DNA from 2 places in the Carboxydothermus ferrireducens DSM 11255 genome. Region 2 is predicted to be linked to the other one. Evidence: riboswitches for the same ligand, from Rfam matches in the RefSeq annotation. Region 2 holds a riboswitch; the other holds the start of a gene.

Region 1 (7,794 bases), on a different contig from region 2:
TTACCGGCGTATCGGCTGGTATGTTATTAAGGAAAGCATCCAGGACGTGACTTTTAGTAATTAGCCCTAAAAGTTTATAATCCTGGTCCACCACCGGTAAAGCATCAACTTTATTAAGACGCATGAGATGCGTAGCTTCCCGTAAAGTACCGTCGGGCTTTATGGTAACCAGGTTGGTAGTCATTATTTGCTTTATTTGCATGGATGTCACCCCTTCCTGCTAAAAAAGGGCGGTATTTTACCGCCCGCTAATAATTTCCTTAATTTTTTCTAAAGTAGTTACATCCTCCAGACTGGTAACATCGCCTTTAACTTCACCCTTGGTTACAAGCTCTTTTAATAAACGGCGCATAATTTTACCGCTGGCAGTCTTGGGCATAACCGGTGTAAAGTAGATTTTGGCCGGTTCGGCGATCTTTCCGATTTTCTCCACAACTATTTTTCGAATCTTTTCTTCTAATTGGGGAGTAGCTTCGTAGCCTTGACGCAAAGTTACAAAGGCAATCGGAACTAAACCCTTGATTTCATCGGGAGCACCTACCACTGCCACTTCGGCAACTCCTTCCACTTCAATGATGGCACTTTCCATTTCCATGGTACTGAGGCGGTGACCGGCAACGTTAATTACATCATCGATACGACCGGTAACCCAAAAGTGGCCATCCTTATCCTTTACTGCACCATCATTGGTGAAATAAGCTCCCGGTACCCGACTGAAATAGCTTCTAAGATAAAGATCGTGTTCCTTCCAGAGGGTACGTACCAGCATAGGAATTGGTCTTGTCATAATTAAATTACCGGGAGTTTCCGGAGGTACCGGATTTCCTTCTTCGTCAACCACTTCTAACTTTGCCCCTAAAAACTGAATACCGCAGGATCCCGGCTTCATCGGGGTAATCCAGGCTGCACCGGCCAGAGGGGTGCCCGCCGTTTCCGTTTGTCCCCAGGTATTGTTAATGTAAATTTTTTCTTTACCTAAATTTTTATACATCCAGTACCAGGCTTCGGGATTGAGCGGTTCTCCCACCGTGCAAATCACATCCAGGCAGGAAAGGTCGTAGGGTTCCATATACTGTTCGCCGTAACGCATTAGCATTCGTACGGCAGTTGGTGCGGTAAATAATTTATTTACCCGGTATTTATGGATTATCTGATAAAAACGATCGGGTTTAGGGTAGTCGATAGCTCCTTCGTAAAAAATGGTAGTAATACCGTTGGTGAGGGCGCCGACAATACCCCAGATATGCATTGTAAGCCAGCCGATGTCCGCCGTGCACCATAAAATATCTTCGGGGTGCAGGTCTAAGTGATATTTGGCGTAAATGTAATTGTTTACCGTAAAGGCCACACCGGAATGAACCACACCTTTGGGTTTTCCGGTAGTGCCGCTGGTATAAAATACCAGACCCTGTTCGTTAGCTTCGATGGGTTCCGGTGGACAGTCTATTGGGGCTTTTTGCATTAATTCATCCCACCAGTAATCCCTGCCCGGAACCATCTTAACCGGTGTGTTGGTTCTTTTAACTACCACCACTTTCTGGATACTGCTGATTCCTTCGATAGCCTGATCAGCTTTGGGTTTTAAGGGTATTTCTTTACCCCGGCGATAGCCACCATCGGCGGTAACTAAGACCTGCGGCTCATAATGAATGAGCCGGTCCCGTAAGGCCTGTTCGGAAAAACCGGAAAAAACGGTATTGAAAATAATGCCGGTGCGGTAGCAGGCTAAAACGGCAATGACCGTTTCGGCCAGGTTGGGAAGATAAATGGCCACCCGGTCGCCTTTTTTGAGGCCAAAGCTTTTTAAGACGTTGGCAAAACGGTTAACTTCGGCCCAGAGCATGCGGTAGGTGTAAAATTTTGTTTCATAATTTTCACCTTCCCAGATAAGCGCCAGTTTATTGTCTGCTCCTTTTTCCAGGTGGCGATCCAGCATGTTGTAAGCTGGATTGGTAATACCACCAATAAAGTAGCGAAAATCAGGAAGACTTCCTTCAAAAGTTTTTTCCCAGGGATGAAGCCACCACAGTTCACGCGCCACATCATCCCAGAACTTTTCCGGGTTATCCCAGGATAGTTTTAAAAGTTCGTTGAATTTTTCAATACTGCCCGCTACCGATTTTTTTACTTTTTCCGGATTGGGATAAAAAATCTTACTTTCTTTAATCATTTTTAACTCTTCGGTTAATTCTGTCATCCAGATCCCCCCTGGAGTTTTTTTTATAATTTTAAATAAGGAGAATCGGTTTGAGGTAAAAAAAGGGTTAAATGTTAAAATGCAGAGTTGAAATGCTAAAATCTGCTTTTTATTGGTCAGAAAAATGGTGGTCTGTTAGATTATCTTGACAATTTATAGTTATTTAGATAAATTAAAAATAACAAAAAACCTCAGGGGTGCCGGATGAGCCCGGCTGAGAAGGCTTCGCGATGAAGAAGTCTACCCTTTGAACCTGCTCTGGGTAATGCCAGCGGAGGGAGAGGAAATAATGATAAGTTACCACCAACCTCTTCCATCTTCTGGAAGGGGTTTATTTTTTTCGGGGAGGTATTTGATGGAAATTTACCGGATTATTGATGTTAATTTAAACCGGGCCCGGGAAGGAATCCGGGTGCTGGAGGAAGTAGCTCGCTTTGGTTTGGTGAGCAGAAAATTATTTGAGGAATTTAAACATTTGCGACATTTTATCAAAGAAATAGAAAAAAGTCTTGCTGGAAATCCCTTGTGGTATCGGGATGCTCAAAACGACCCGGGACAGGAACTAAGCTCAGAGGAGATGGCCAGGAATAATTTGCGGGAGGTGGTGTTAGCCAACGCCAAAAGAGCCCAGGAAAGCCTGAGGGTTTTAGAAGAATTTGGGAAGCTGTTAGATGCTGCGATTGTCCTTAATGCCAAAAAAGCAAGGTTTTTACTTTATGAGCTGGAAAAAGAAGTTTTAACCTTGATTAAGCCTTCGGTGGATTTAACCTTATACGTACTTACCGATGATGCTTACCTTAACGAAGAAAAGTTCTGGAGGGTTGTCGAAGATTGCCTGAAAAATGGAGTGACGGCTTTCCAGTACCGGGCAAAAGGAAAAAAGGGAGCCGAAATGTACCGGGAGGGGCTAAGGCTGAAAGAGCTTTGTGCAAAATATGGGGTTTCGTTTTTTGTAAACGACCGGCTGGACCTGGGAATTGCTTTAAATGCCGATGGGGTACATCTGGGACAGGAGGATTTACCCCTGGAGGTGGCAAGAAAGCATTTTCCCGGAAAAATTGTCGGGCTTTCGGCTACCAATTATGAAGAAGGGGTTTTAGGAATAAAGGCGGGAGCCGATTATCTTGGGCTTGGGCCAATTTTTCCTACAACCACCAAGGAAGATGCCGCACCGCCCTGCGGGGTAGAAGTGATTCAGAAGCTTAAAGAGGAGTTTCCCAATACCCCGGTAATAGCTATTGGGGGTATTGATCGGGAAAAGGTTTTTGAGGTTATTCGTGCCGGGGCCGATGGGATTGCGGTAATTTCGGCTGTATTTGGAGCGGAAAGTCCGGCGCGGGCAGTTTATGAACTACGGGAAACAATAATTAAAGCAAGGGAGTGAGCGATAATGACTCAGCTTTTAAAAGCAAAAGAGGGAGTTATTACCAGGGAAATGGAAGTAGTGGCGGCGGAGGAAGGAAAATCGCCGGAAGAAATCCGGCAAAAGGTAGCTCTGGGGGAAGTGGTAATACCTGCTAATGTTAATCACCGGAATTTGCATCCCAAAGGTATTGGAGCGGGGCTTAAAGTAAAAGTAAATGCTAACCTTGGGACTTCGGAAAATCGCTGTTTTTACGAAGATGAACTAAAAAAAGTAAAGGTGGCTATTAAAGCGGGAGCCGATGCAATAATGGACTTAAGTACCGGCGGAAATCTTGATGAAATTCGAAGGGCGATTATCAAAGAAAGTTCGGTGCCGGTAGGGACCGTACCTTTATACCAGGCGGCGGCTGAAACGCTAAATAAATACGGTGATATAAGTCGTTTGGATCCGGAACTGCTGTTTGACGTTATCGAAAGACAGGCAACTGACGGCGTAGACTTTATGACGGTGCATGTGGGGGTGACCCGGGAAATCCTTAAGGTTCTTGACCGTTTTCCCAGGGTAACGGAGGTGGTAAGCCGGGGAGGCTCACTAACCATTGCCTGGATGGAGAAAAACGGAAGAGAAAATCCTTTGTATGAACAGTTCGACCGGCTTTTAGCTATTTGCCGGAAATACGACGTTACCTTAAGCCTGGGGGACGGTTTAAGACCGGGAAGTATTGCGGATGCTACTGACCAGCTGCAAATTATGGAATTAATGAAGCTCGGCGAACTGGTTAAGTACGCCCAAAATCAAGGCGTCCAGGTTATGGTGGAAGGCCCCGGGCATGTGCCCATCAATCAAATTGAAATGAACGTAAAGCTTATGAAGCGGCTTTGCGCCAATGCTCCCTTTTATGTATTAGGGCCACTGGTTACCGACATTGCTCCGGGATACGACCATATTACTGCGGCGATTGGTGGCGCCTGGGCTGCGTACTTTGGGGCGGATTTCCTCTGCTACGTTACTCCAGCGGAACATTTAGGATTGCCCACGGTGGAAGATGTAGAAGAAGGGGTAATTGCCTTAAAAATTGCGGCCCATGCAGCCGATTTGGCCCGGGGGAACCGGGAAGCCTGGAACCGGGATTATGAAATGAGTGTAGCCCGAAAAGAGTTAAACTGGGAACGGCAGTTTGAACTGGCAATAAATCCCGAGCGGGCCAGGAAAATGCGAATAGAGCGCGGCTCTCAAGACATAAAGAGCTGTTCCATGTGCGGGGAACTTTGTGCCATGAAAATTATGAATGAAAGGGGCGGAAAAAATGCTTAACACCCTATGGGAAATCCGGGAGAAGGTCCGGGACTTATCTCCTCTGGTGGTAAATTTAACCAATAATGTGGTGACTAATTTTACCGCAAACGTACTTTTAGCGGCCGGGGCTTCGCCGATTATGTCGAAGGGGATAGAAGAAGCTGATGAATTGGTCAAAATTGCTAATGCAGTAGTCATAAATATCGGAACCCTTCACTCCCGTCAGGTTGAGTATTTTAAGAAAGCAGTTTATTTGGCCAATAAATATCAAAAGCCTTTGCTGTTAGACCCGGTGGGTTTGGGAGCAACCAATTATCGTAATGATACGGTATTTGAACTGTTAGCTACCGGCAATTTTACCTTGGTTCGGGGTAATTACGGAGAGATAAGTTTTTTGAGGGGAAACTCCGGTCAGGTAAAAGGGGTGGACAGCCAGGCGTCCGATTTTGCAGCCGAAAATCTTACGGAAGTGGCTAAACGCTACAAAACTGTTGTGGTGGCAACTGGGCCGGTAGATTACGTTATTGCTGAAGGAGAATTGTATTTAAACCGTACCGGGGATATAATGCTTCAAAAAGTGACCGGAACCGGGTGTGCTCTCACCTCTTTAATTGGTGCTTTTGTTGGGGTAACTGATGAACCGGCTCTTGCGGCCTTAGCGGCTTTAGCTTTTTACGGAGCGGCTTCCGAAAAAGCCCGGAAAATAAGTGCCGGCCCCGGAAGTTTTCTGGTAAATTTTATAGATTCTCTTTATAATTTAACTAAAGAAGAGTTTTTGGAGTTAACTTCGGAAAAAGTTCAAGCGCTACGGTGAGAAAATGGAAATAACGAAGATTGGGGAAGAAGGGGTTATAGCTATTGCCCAGAAAGCTACTGAAGTATCCCCCGGGGTTATTTTGGGAATCGGGGATGATGCAGCGGTAGTTGAAATTAAGGGAAAGCTCCTTGTTACCACTGATTTACTGGTGGAAAACATCCATTTTAAGCGAAGTTACACGAAGCCGGAAATATTGGGGAAAAAGGCTTTAGCGGTAAATTTAAGCGACATTGCGGCAATGGGCGGCATACCTCGCTTTTGTCTGGTGAGCCTGGCTTTGCCCAAAACCACTGAAGTTAATTTTGTTGAAGGCTTTTACCAGGGATTAAAAAGTATGGCTAAAGAGTATGGGGTTACTTTAATTGGTGGCGATACTACCGGAGCTGGCAGCGAAATAATGGTGGCGGTTACGGTACTGGGGGAAGCCTTAGAAAAAGGAGTTTTAACCCGAAGCGGAGCAAAACCCGGGGATGGGGTATATGTCTCCGGTTATCTCGGAGATAGCGCGGCAGGACTTTATTTGCTTTTAAAGGAAAAATTGGGTTTATTGCCGGAAGAAGTGGAAAAATATCTGATATCCCGGCACCTGGAACCCGAACCCAGATTGGAATTAGGCCAGCTTCTCTGCCGGGAAAAATTTGCTACTTCTACCAATGATTTAAGTGACGGTCTTGTGAAAAAACTTCAGGAAATAGCACGGGCTTCCGGGGTTGAAATTACGATTAACCGGGAAAAAATACCTTTGTCTTATGCTCTTTTAACATTCTGCCAGCAATTTACCTTAAAACCTTTGGATTTGGCTTTACACGGCGGCGAAGATTACGAACTTTTGTTTACCGTGCCTGCCGAAAAGGAGGAAGAGCTTTTTAAACTGGACTTACCGCTGTTTAAAATTGGTATGGTTACGGGATATGACGAGCGGGGAAGGGTAAAAGCTGAAGATGGGGTAGTCTTGCAGGATAGGGGTTTTCAGCATTTTTAATTATGAGGTGGAAGATATTTGAGCAGGTTAAAAATTATTTTTTTAACATTTTTACTGGCAATTACCTTAACTAAAGCTTTTGCCAGTGCAGCTTCTCCGGCAAAGGAAATTAAACTTGTCTTTTTGGGTGATGTCTTAGCCGGCGGCAACTTAAATTATTACTACCAAAAATACGGCTATGATTATCCCTGGCAGAAGGTTAAAAAGTATTTTCAGGGTAAGCTTGTTTTTGCCAATTTAGAAAGCTGTATTTCTCTTCGGGGAAAGCCCGAAAGGAAAAAATACACTTTTCGGGGTCGACCGGAATTTTTAAAGGCTATGAAAAAGGCAGGAGTTACGGCGGTTTCGGTTGCCAATAACCACTCTGCGGATTATGGGCTGATAAGTCTTTATGATACCCTTGGCTACTTACGTCAAGAAGGGATTTACTACTCAGGGGCAGGAAGGGATGTTTATATTACGGAAATCCCCTGGCAGGGATATAAAATTGGTTTTCTTGCTTTTTCCCGGGTTATCCCTTCAACAACCTGCGTGGCAAGCCCCAAAAAAACGGGAATCTGGTCTATTTATGAGCCGAATGTTGGTAAAATCTTAAAGTTAATCTGCGAAAATGATGCTAAATACGATCTTTTAGTGGTAAGCGTTCACTGGGGAGTGGAGAGGGATTTAACCCCAAATCCGCCTGAAATAAAACTTGCCCATAAATTAGTTGAAGCGGGAGCCGATGTGGTGATGGGCCATCACCCGCATGTAGTGCAAAGGTATGAAATTTATAAAGGCAGACCAATCTTTTACAGCCTGGGTAACTTTATATTTACTTCCAGTAGTAATAAAGAGACTGCAAAAACTGTTATTGCTGAAGCGGTATTTACGGGAAGGAAACTAAAAAGTGTGGAGGTTAAGCATGGAGAAATAAAAAGAGGCCAGCCGGTCATTAAATAATAATCCCCGGTTTTTACCGGGGATTTTTCCTCAATCTTTAAGTTTGCCAGCAAAATATGCTTCATACGCGGACAAGTCAAAATAGCCGTGCCCGCTTAAATTAAAGACAATAGTTTTGGCAACACCTTCTTCCCGGCATTTAATTGCTTCATCAATAGCTGCGGCGATAGCGTGGGAAGATTCCGGTGCCGGGA
Region 2 (7,794 bases):
CCCTCATCAAGTGCCGCCCTTATAAGTTGACCCGTGCCGTAAGTGGTAGTTATCATAGGATTCTTTTCCTCAGTTTTCAAAAGATTAAGCCCGGAAGCCGCAGCCATTTCAATTACTGCGGTACCATCTGGTAGTACACCGAAAAAAGAATCTATTTCCCTTCCTAAAGGATCAAGAACCCGGGTCTTTACAAGTCTTCCACCCAGAGCACACATTATGGCCTCTACTGTGCCCTCTCCACCGTCGGCCATAGGAATTTTTATTATTTCAATTTCTGCATCTATTTCGGATGCAGCTCTTTTAATACCTCTCTCAATAGCTAAGGCAACTTTTAATGAACTCAGGCTTCCTTTAAAAGAATCGGGGGCAACAACTATTTTCATTAAAGGAACCTCCTCCATTTTTTTCTTGATCTACTTGATTTAATTTTATTTTAATAATTTATTAAATGTAAATGTAATGGATTTTTGTTATTAAATAATGGGACAAAACTAACTAAAATAAATACCCTGCCGTAACAGCAGGGTTTATACTTGCACTTCTTTAAGAAAAGTAACTTACAACACAGGATATTTCCATTTGTAAAATTAAATGCCAAACAATTTTTCAGCATTATATCTTGCAATTCGGGCAATAACTTCGGGCGATACCTTGTTTAGTTTCAGGTACTGGACAGCTTTTGGAACACTCAAGGGATCGTTGGGCTTGAGGTTACTATAATCACTGTTAAGAACACCCCGTTGGAATCGTTCTAAATTGTGGAGGAGTACCTGCGGAGTAATTCCATCGGACCGGATGGTAAGTCCGGGAACAGCCCCAAATCCCTCGATTAAATCAAGAATATCTAAATTAGCGTGATCAATAATCACTTTTTCTGGTTTTATACCGACGGAAGCAGCAATTTCAAGCGTTTCATTGGTTATTTCCATCCTCTTCTGTGGCGGAGTATGAATGATCACTGGCAACTGGAATTCCTTAGCGATAATTAACTGCTCGCGGAGGACATCCTGTTCCAACCGGCTACCCTCATGCAGGCCGATTTCTCCTAAACCGATAACCCCGTCCCTTCTCAACCAGTGGGGTAATGCTTCAATTACTCTGGGCCAATCTTTCGGAATTCCCATCGGGTGAATACCAACAGCAACAAAAAGCTTGATGCCGTTTTTCTCAGCATTTGTCCGCGAAAGAGTTAACATCTGGTGAAAATGATCAAAAAGTGTCTCCGCATGCTGAGCTCCAAAAAATAAGGAACAGCCAATAATTTTTTTACTCCGGTCAGGGCCATGTTTTCGAGACCCTCGTACGGAAGTAATGAAACATGGGTATGAGAATCTACCATTTCCACCATGCTGCATACTCCTCTCTTATTTAGCTAAACTAATTATGGCTTAATGTACGCAAATCCTTCTGTTTGCTTCCTGGCAATTTCTGTTATGCCGGCCGGTACAACTGTTACAAATTCGGGCAAACTCTCTTTAGCAATCGATTGAGCCTTAAGAGCGTTCTGGCAAGCAACAAAGTTTACCCCTATTTCAGCTAACTTCTGCATTTGTTCTACTAGCATTTTATTTGTTTGACCATTGCTTTTGAAGGCTGAAACTGCTTCTCCATTAGCTACTACTTCGATGTCAGCATTTCCTTGGCCCACATCGTTTAAAAAATTATTGATATTCATTATTACCCTCTGCCATTTATCAGGTTCGTTAATATGAAACACAAGCTTAAGCCTATTCATCGGTTTAACACCTCAACTTTCATAAATTAAAGTTATGATTTTTTTTACAGCGAATCCTCCTAAACCAGTTTGATTGATTTTCAAGATTTTCTTTAAAAGTAATGTAGCATAGAAAAATTTTCTTGTCCAATTAGTTTATCTTATGAAAGTTATTAGAAGGAGAGATATCGGTATTTTTCAATTAACGTTAGGACTAATACCCGTCTCTTTAATCGAAGGCTTTGTTACTAACCCTATATCTTTCTAAAATCTTATTTAGTCTATCAATTTTATCTTTAATATCCTCAGCCCCAACAATCTCTGTAACAAGCGCTATACACTTGGCTCCCAAGTCGAGAACCTCCTGAATGTTATATTCTTTTATCCCACCTATAGCAACAAAGGGTATACTTGAGTTTGCAACAGCCCATTTTAGATATTCTAGTCCAACCGGGGGTATTGCATTATCTTTAGTATTCGTGGCAAAAAGCGGTCCAACACCTGCATAATCAGCTCCTTCCTTTGCTGCTTTTTTCAGCTGTTCGGGAGAATGAGTAGAAACTCCAATTATATATTCATCCCCTAAAATCCTCCGAGCCTCTTTAACCGGATAATCGTCTTGGCCAAGATGAACCCCATCCGCGTCAACCATTTGACACAAATCCACATGGTCATTTACAATCAAAATGGCCCCATATTGTCTTGTCAGTTCTCTTATTTTGAGGCATTCATAGTATTTTTCCTTCAGTGACTTATATTTCTCTCGATACTGAATTATCTTTACTCCAGCTTTTAGCATCTCAGAAACAACTTTAAGATTTTCTCTACCACGGGAAAACTTCTCGGCAGTTATGCAGTAGATATTATAGTCTTCAAAAAGTCTTAACTTTTCCAGCTTACTCATCCTCCACCACCATCCTTAACACCTCATCGGCCTGAATTGCAGCAACGGCCGTTACTTTAGGAGCATAAGGTTTTTTATCTTTGACAGAAGTTGCAAAATCACCAACAATAACAAAGTTCCTACCTCTTTTGATTTGTATACGCTCACAATCGCCAAAGCCAGCTACTCCGGAAGCACCAACAACCTTTTTGTTTAGTTTCATAGCTGCTTCGAAAATTAAAGCTTTTGTTGTTTCATCATCTACAGCCTCCACAATAACATCATAGGACATAATTATTTTTTCAACATTTTTACTATCAATTTTTTCAACTGCTATGGCAATATTTGCTCCTGGATTAATTTGGGTAAGAATATCTTTTAAGGCTAATACCTTAGGTAGACCCACATGCGCCAAAAAATAACCTTGCCTATTTAAATTTGTAAGCTCAACCCGATCAAAATCAACAATCTTCAAATTCTGAACCCCGCAACGAACCAGCATCCAAGCAATGTGTGACCCAAGCCCTCCACAGCCAATAATTAGTATTTTTACTCTATTTAGCTTCTGCAATAAATCATCATCAAAATAATTTTTCAGCATTAAATTAAAGGAGTTCATAAGGCCTTACACCTCTTATCCAATTTGTAAACTCTGGCCTCAACCCTTTTTTTCTTATAACCTCAATTATCTCAGCTACCATTCTTCGATCTTCAACTTCAAACTGCCCTTGGGAATCCTCCTTTTTGCTAAAATACCCTCCGACAGTTGTTTTGGAACCGGCTGACATCTTTGTAATGCAAATGTCCAGAAGAGCATCTCGTAAGCTTGGCCTCTCCCGCGTCGAAAGATTAATACCAATCCGGGGCAAATAGAGTCTGGCCACAAGCAAAAACTTAATAAACTCTTTATCGGATACCACATGTTTGGCCTTAAATGCCGTATTGGCAGCCCTTAATCTTGGAAAAGAAATCGCAATCTCCGCTTGAGGATACTTTTTCATTAAATAGTCAGCATGTAAAATTGCCGAATACACATCCAGTTTGGGCAAAGATAATCCTAAAAGCGGTCCTATACTTGCCGCTTTAAACCCCGCTTTTAATGCTCTTTCCGGAGTATAAAGCCTAAATTCATAATCTTTTTTTGGACCAAAAAGATGCAGCTTTTCATAATCTTTCTTTATATACGTTTCTTGATAAATGGTAATACCTATAACCCCAATTCTTGCTAATTCTTCGTACTCTTCTTTGGAAAGGGGATAAACTTCGATTGAAACCTCTGAAAAATATTTAGTGGCAAGCTTACAGGCATTTTTTATATAGGCAAAAGGCGAATTTTTCCTGTCCTCACCGGTTAAAAGTAAAATAGAGTCAATTCCCTCACTTTTTATCTGCTGCATTTCTTCTTCCATTTGCTCTAAACTAAGTTTTTCCCGTGGGTATTTTCTTAGTTTGGAAAAACCACAGTAAACACACCCATTTTCACAAAAGTTAGCTATATACAATGGAGCATACAATAAAATAACTTTTCCAAAATTAAGTTCCGTAATTCTTTTGGCTTTTTTTGCCATAAGTTTTATTATTTCTTCATCCTCAACATTTAAAAGCTTGACTAAGTCAATTTTATCCAAATAGTCTTTTGCTAAAATATCCAAAGCTTCAGAAAAGGAAGGAACATATTGCTCATACCTAAAATAAAGTTCAAAACATTTTTGTAAATAATCAAGCACAGCTAACACCTTCTAACCTTTTTAAATCAAACTCTTTATCCCTTTATAAAATCTTCAAGAGGAGACGATGCCTGAGCATATTCGTACTCTTTTAATAGTCCAATCTCATAAGCAAGCCTTCCCGCTTCAACTGCTTTGGAAAAAGCCAGGGTCATTACCAAAGGATCTTTTGCCGTAGCAATGGCAGTATTGATTAAAACTGCATCAGCCCCAAGTTCCATTGCTTGTGCAGCATGAGACGGTCGGCCAATTCCAGCATCGATTATTACAGGTATCTCAACTTCAGCAATTATTGGCTTTAATAAAACTTCACAACCAATCCCTTTGTTTGTTCCGATAGGTGCTGCAAGGGGCATTACCGCCGTAACACCAATCTGTTCAAGCTCTTTAGCGATGTTTAAATCAGGGTAAATGTAAGGAAAAACTTTAAATCCTTCTTTCACCAGAATCTCACACGCCTTGAGGGTCTCATAGTTATCTGGAAATAAGTATTTCGTATCTTTTTCAATTTCAACCTTAACCCAGTCAGAAGAAGTCAACTCTCTGCCAATTTGAGCAATTTTGATAGCTTCCTTATAGTTTGTTGCCCCCGAAGTGTTTACCATAATTACTGCCTCTTTGGGAATAAACTCTAAAACACTTTTTTCATGTTTTGTATTGAGACCAATTCTGCGAACAGCCACAGTAAAAACCTCAACCTTTGCTTCATAATACATCCTGGAAATTAAAGCATAATCCGGTAACTTACCTGTGCCAACAAAAAGCCTTGATTTTAACGTTCTACCGCCAATAGTAAACATGTAATCACCTTCCCTGGTAAATTTTTAACTATTAACCCCCACCCACAAAACTAACAATCTCCACATAATCATCATTTTTGAGCAGGTACTCTTCCCAGCTTTCCCTCTTGATAATTTCACCATTTACCAAAACAGCACATGAAGATTGGTTGAGTTTTAAGTAATCAAGTAATTCTTTAATACTTCCCGTAAATTTCAGCTCTTTGTCATTGACCTTAAGCATGAACTCCCCCCTTTCTTCAACACCAAATAAAAAACCGCCATTTCGCCGGCGGTTTTCTTATGATGCCATTTAAATACTTTAAATAAAAAAGCCTTTAATGCCGGTTGTAATTAGCATTAAAGGCTTTAACGTCGTCTTTTTCCCTTCGCCGGCATTACCCGGAGCAGGTTCCAAGGGTCAAGGCACAGGGTTTTCGGTGCCTACTCTCAGCCGAGCTTACCCCCTCAGCTCCCCTAAACCATATTTAGTTTTTTTTAATTTTAACAACTTTTGTTAATCATTTCAAGTTAAATTTCACTTTTTGTGACAATCCAATAGATTTTTAGTCCTAATGCTAATACAATCATTAGAGACATTTACCCATACTACTTAGCGAAGAGCCAATATCATTGTTTTAGCGAAATGTCCTTTTCGATGGAGATTGGTAAATTGATATTAATTTTTATCTAAATTTTTTTGGAAGTCAATTCAACAGCTTGGCGGATTGCTTCTTTCATACTTAATTCATTTGCAATTCCTTTTCCAGCAATGTCAAAGGCGGTGCCATGGTCAACACTTGTCCTGACAAAAGGAAGGCCTGCAGTAATATTCACCCCAACTTCTAACCCCAATACTTTGACAGGGGCATGGCCTTGATCATGGTACATAGCAACAGCAATATCAAAATCGCCTCTGATAGCTCTGTAAAATACCGTATCTGCTGGCAAAGGACCAATCGCATTTATTCCTTCTTGTTGAGCTTTTTTAATCGCTGGGATAATTTTTTCTTCTTCTTCTCTGTAGCCAAATAATCCATTTTCGCCAGCATGCGGGTTTATTCCACAAACCGCAATTCTGGGATTCGAATAACCAGCTTTTTTTAAGATATCATGAGCAAGTTTTATAACTTTGTATACACGATTCGGGTTAATCATATCTATAGCATCTTTTAATCCCACATGTGTTGTTACGTGTATGACTTTTAATTTGGGTGCAGATAGGATCATTGCAAAATCTTTTGTGTTTGTTAGCTCTGCCAATATCTCAGTATGGCCAGGATACATATGACCTGCTTTATGCAGTGCTTCTTTATTTAGGGGTGCTGTACAAATAGCATCAATCTTACCTTCTTTTGCTAGTTCAATAGCTTTTTCTAAATAGCGAAAAGCTGCATCTCCAGCTTTTGCTGAAACTTGTCCAAAGGGAATATCAGGAGGAAGTAAATTAAGATCCAAACACTCAACTATCCCAAATTTAAATTCTGCTTCATCGATATTCTGAATCGGTTTAATATGAAGTCCAGTATGGATAAAAGTTTCAGCCCGTTGCAGTATCTTTGCATCGCCTATAACCAATGGTTTACAGATTGCATAAATTTCAGGATCGCGTAGCGCCTTCATTATTATCTCTGGCCCTACTCCTGCTGCATCTCCCATAGTAATTCCGATTACCGGTCTTGACATATCACCTATCTCCTTTCAAAAAGTGTACTGCATTAATAAGAGTTCTTTCTGTTCCAAAAGCACCGGCTTTCGTAATTGCCAACAAATTACCAAAGCCAATAAGTTGGCTTATTGGGACCCCTGGTTCTAGTTCTTTAATCAACTTCAAACCTCTAACTCCAAGGTGTTTGCATACTGATTTTGCTGTATCTCCTCCTGTTAAAATAAGTCCTTGCAAAGGAATTTCCTTAATAACTTGGCTTGAAATGATGCCAAGAGCATCTGCAATTCTATTCGATATTTGGTTTTGCGGAATATTAAGAAGTTTTCCTATTTCTTGTGTCTTTTGCACAATTTCAGGTGACGAATTGACATGAAAAGCCACATCAAATCCTTTTTTTAATGCTAATTTTATTTCAACGAGGCAACGAGAAATTTCATTATTATATTGTTCATCTTTTAAAACATTTAATGGGTCCAGTTTTACCGAAGTTACGTTAGGTTGTTTAAGTATAATTGAAAGCTGTTGCTGAGTTATTTTTGAAATGCTTCCAATAACAAGCAATACCGGATTTTCTGTTGAAAGTAATTTAAATTGCGATATGTCATTAAAGGTAAACTCAAGTGCATCTAGTAAAGACTCTGCTAGCCCAGCTGAACCAACCCAAAGAATTTGATAGTTGCTTGAAGAAAGATATTCGGTTACGATTTTTAAGTCTTGACTTGTTTTAGAATCGAATACTATTAGCTGGACATCTTTTTTTAATAAATTATCAACTTTGGCTTTTATATTTTCAATCCCTGATCGTATTGTTTGCAGGTTAACTAAGCCAATATTTCTTTTTGATTGACTCGATAATAAAGATACTATATTGGAATCTTTGACAGGGCATATAGGATCATTTGCGATTTCAGTTTTATCAATCGGAACTCCATGTAAAAAATGTTGCCCTTCAATTGTGGTTCGGCCCATTTTAGGATAAGCCGGCACTATAGCTGCAAAATCAAAAGTAATAACATCCATTA

Evidence for each region. A riboswitch is a leader RNA that binds a small molecule or an ion and turns the genes downstream of it on or off. The one in region 2 is predicted to bind thiamine pyrophosphate.
Region 1: it holds a riboswitch for thiamine pyrophosphate, as region 2 does, so the genes downstream of both, CARFE_RS0101320 (thiamine phosphate synthase) here and thiS (sulfur carrier protein ThiS) in region 2, are expected to answer to the same signal.

What each region holds. Positions count from the first base shown of each region.
Region 1 covers NZ_ATYG01000001.1:243,636-251,429, forward strand. Annotated here, with positions in the region: gene CARFE_RS13845 (sigma 54-interacting transcriptional regulator) at 1-202, opposite strand, end outside; gene acs (acetate--CoA ligase) at 239-2,197, opposite strand; TPP riboswitch at 2,381-2,494, shown strand; gene CARFE_RS0101320 (thiamine phosphate synthase) at 2,553-3,581, shown strand; gene thiC (phosphomethylpyrimidine synthase ThiC) at 3,588-4,877, shown strand; gene thiM (hydroxyethylthiazole kinase) at 4,870-5,673, shown strand; gene thiL (thiamine-phosphate kinase) at 5,678-6,658, shown strand; gene CARFE_RS13850 (CapA family protein) at 6,677-7,600, shown strand; gene CARFE_RS0101345 (TrpB-like pyridoxal phosphate-dependent enzyme) at 7,631-7,794, opposite strand, start outside.
Region 2 covers NZ_ATYG01000026.1:19,880-27,673, forward strand. Annotated here, with positions in the region: gene CARFE_RS0110170 (glycerate kinase) at 1-383, opposite strand, end outside; gene CARFE_RS14960 (TatD family hydrolase) at 588-1,196, opposite strand; gene CARFE_RS0110180 (DsrE family protein) at 1,382-1,675, opposite strand; gene thiE (thiamine phosphate synthase) at 1,944-2,618, opposite strand; gene thiF (sulfur carrier protein ThiS adenylyltransferase ThiF) at 2,611-3,216, opposite strand; gene thiH (2-iminoacetate synthase ThiH) at 3,203-4,324, opposite strand; gene CARFE_RS0110200 (thiazole synthase) at 4,360-5,124, opposite strand; gene thiS (sulfur carrier protein ThiS) at 5,156-5,347, opposite strand; TPP riboswitch at 5,471-5,592, opposite strand; gene pdxA (4-hydroxythreonine-4-phosphate dehydrogenase PdxA) at 5,794-6,789, opposite strand; gene CARFE_RS0110215 (four-carbon acid sugar kinase family protein) at 6,791-7,794, opposite strand, start outside.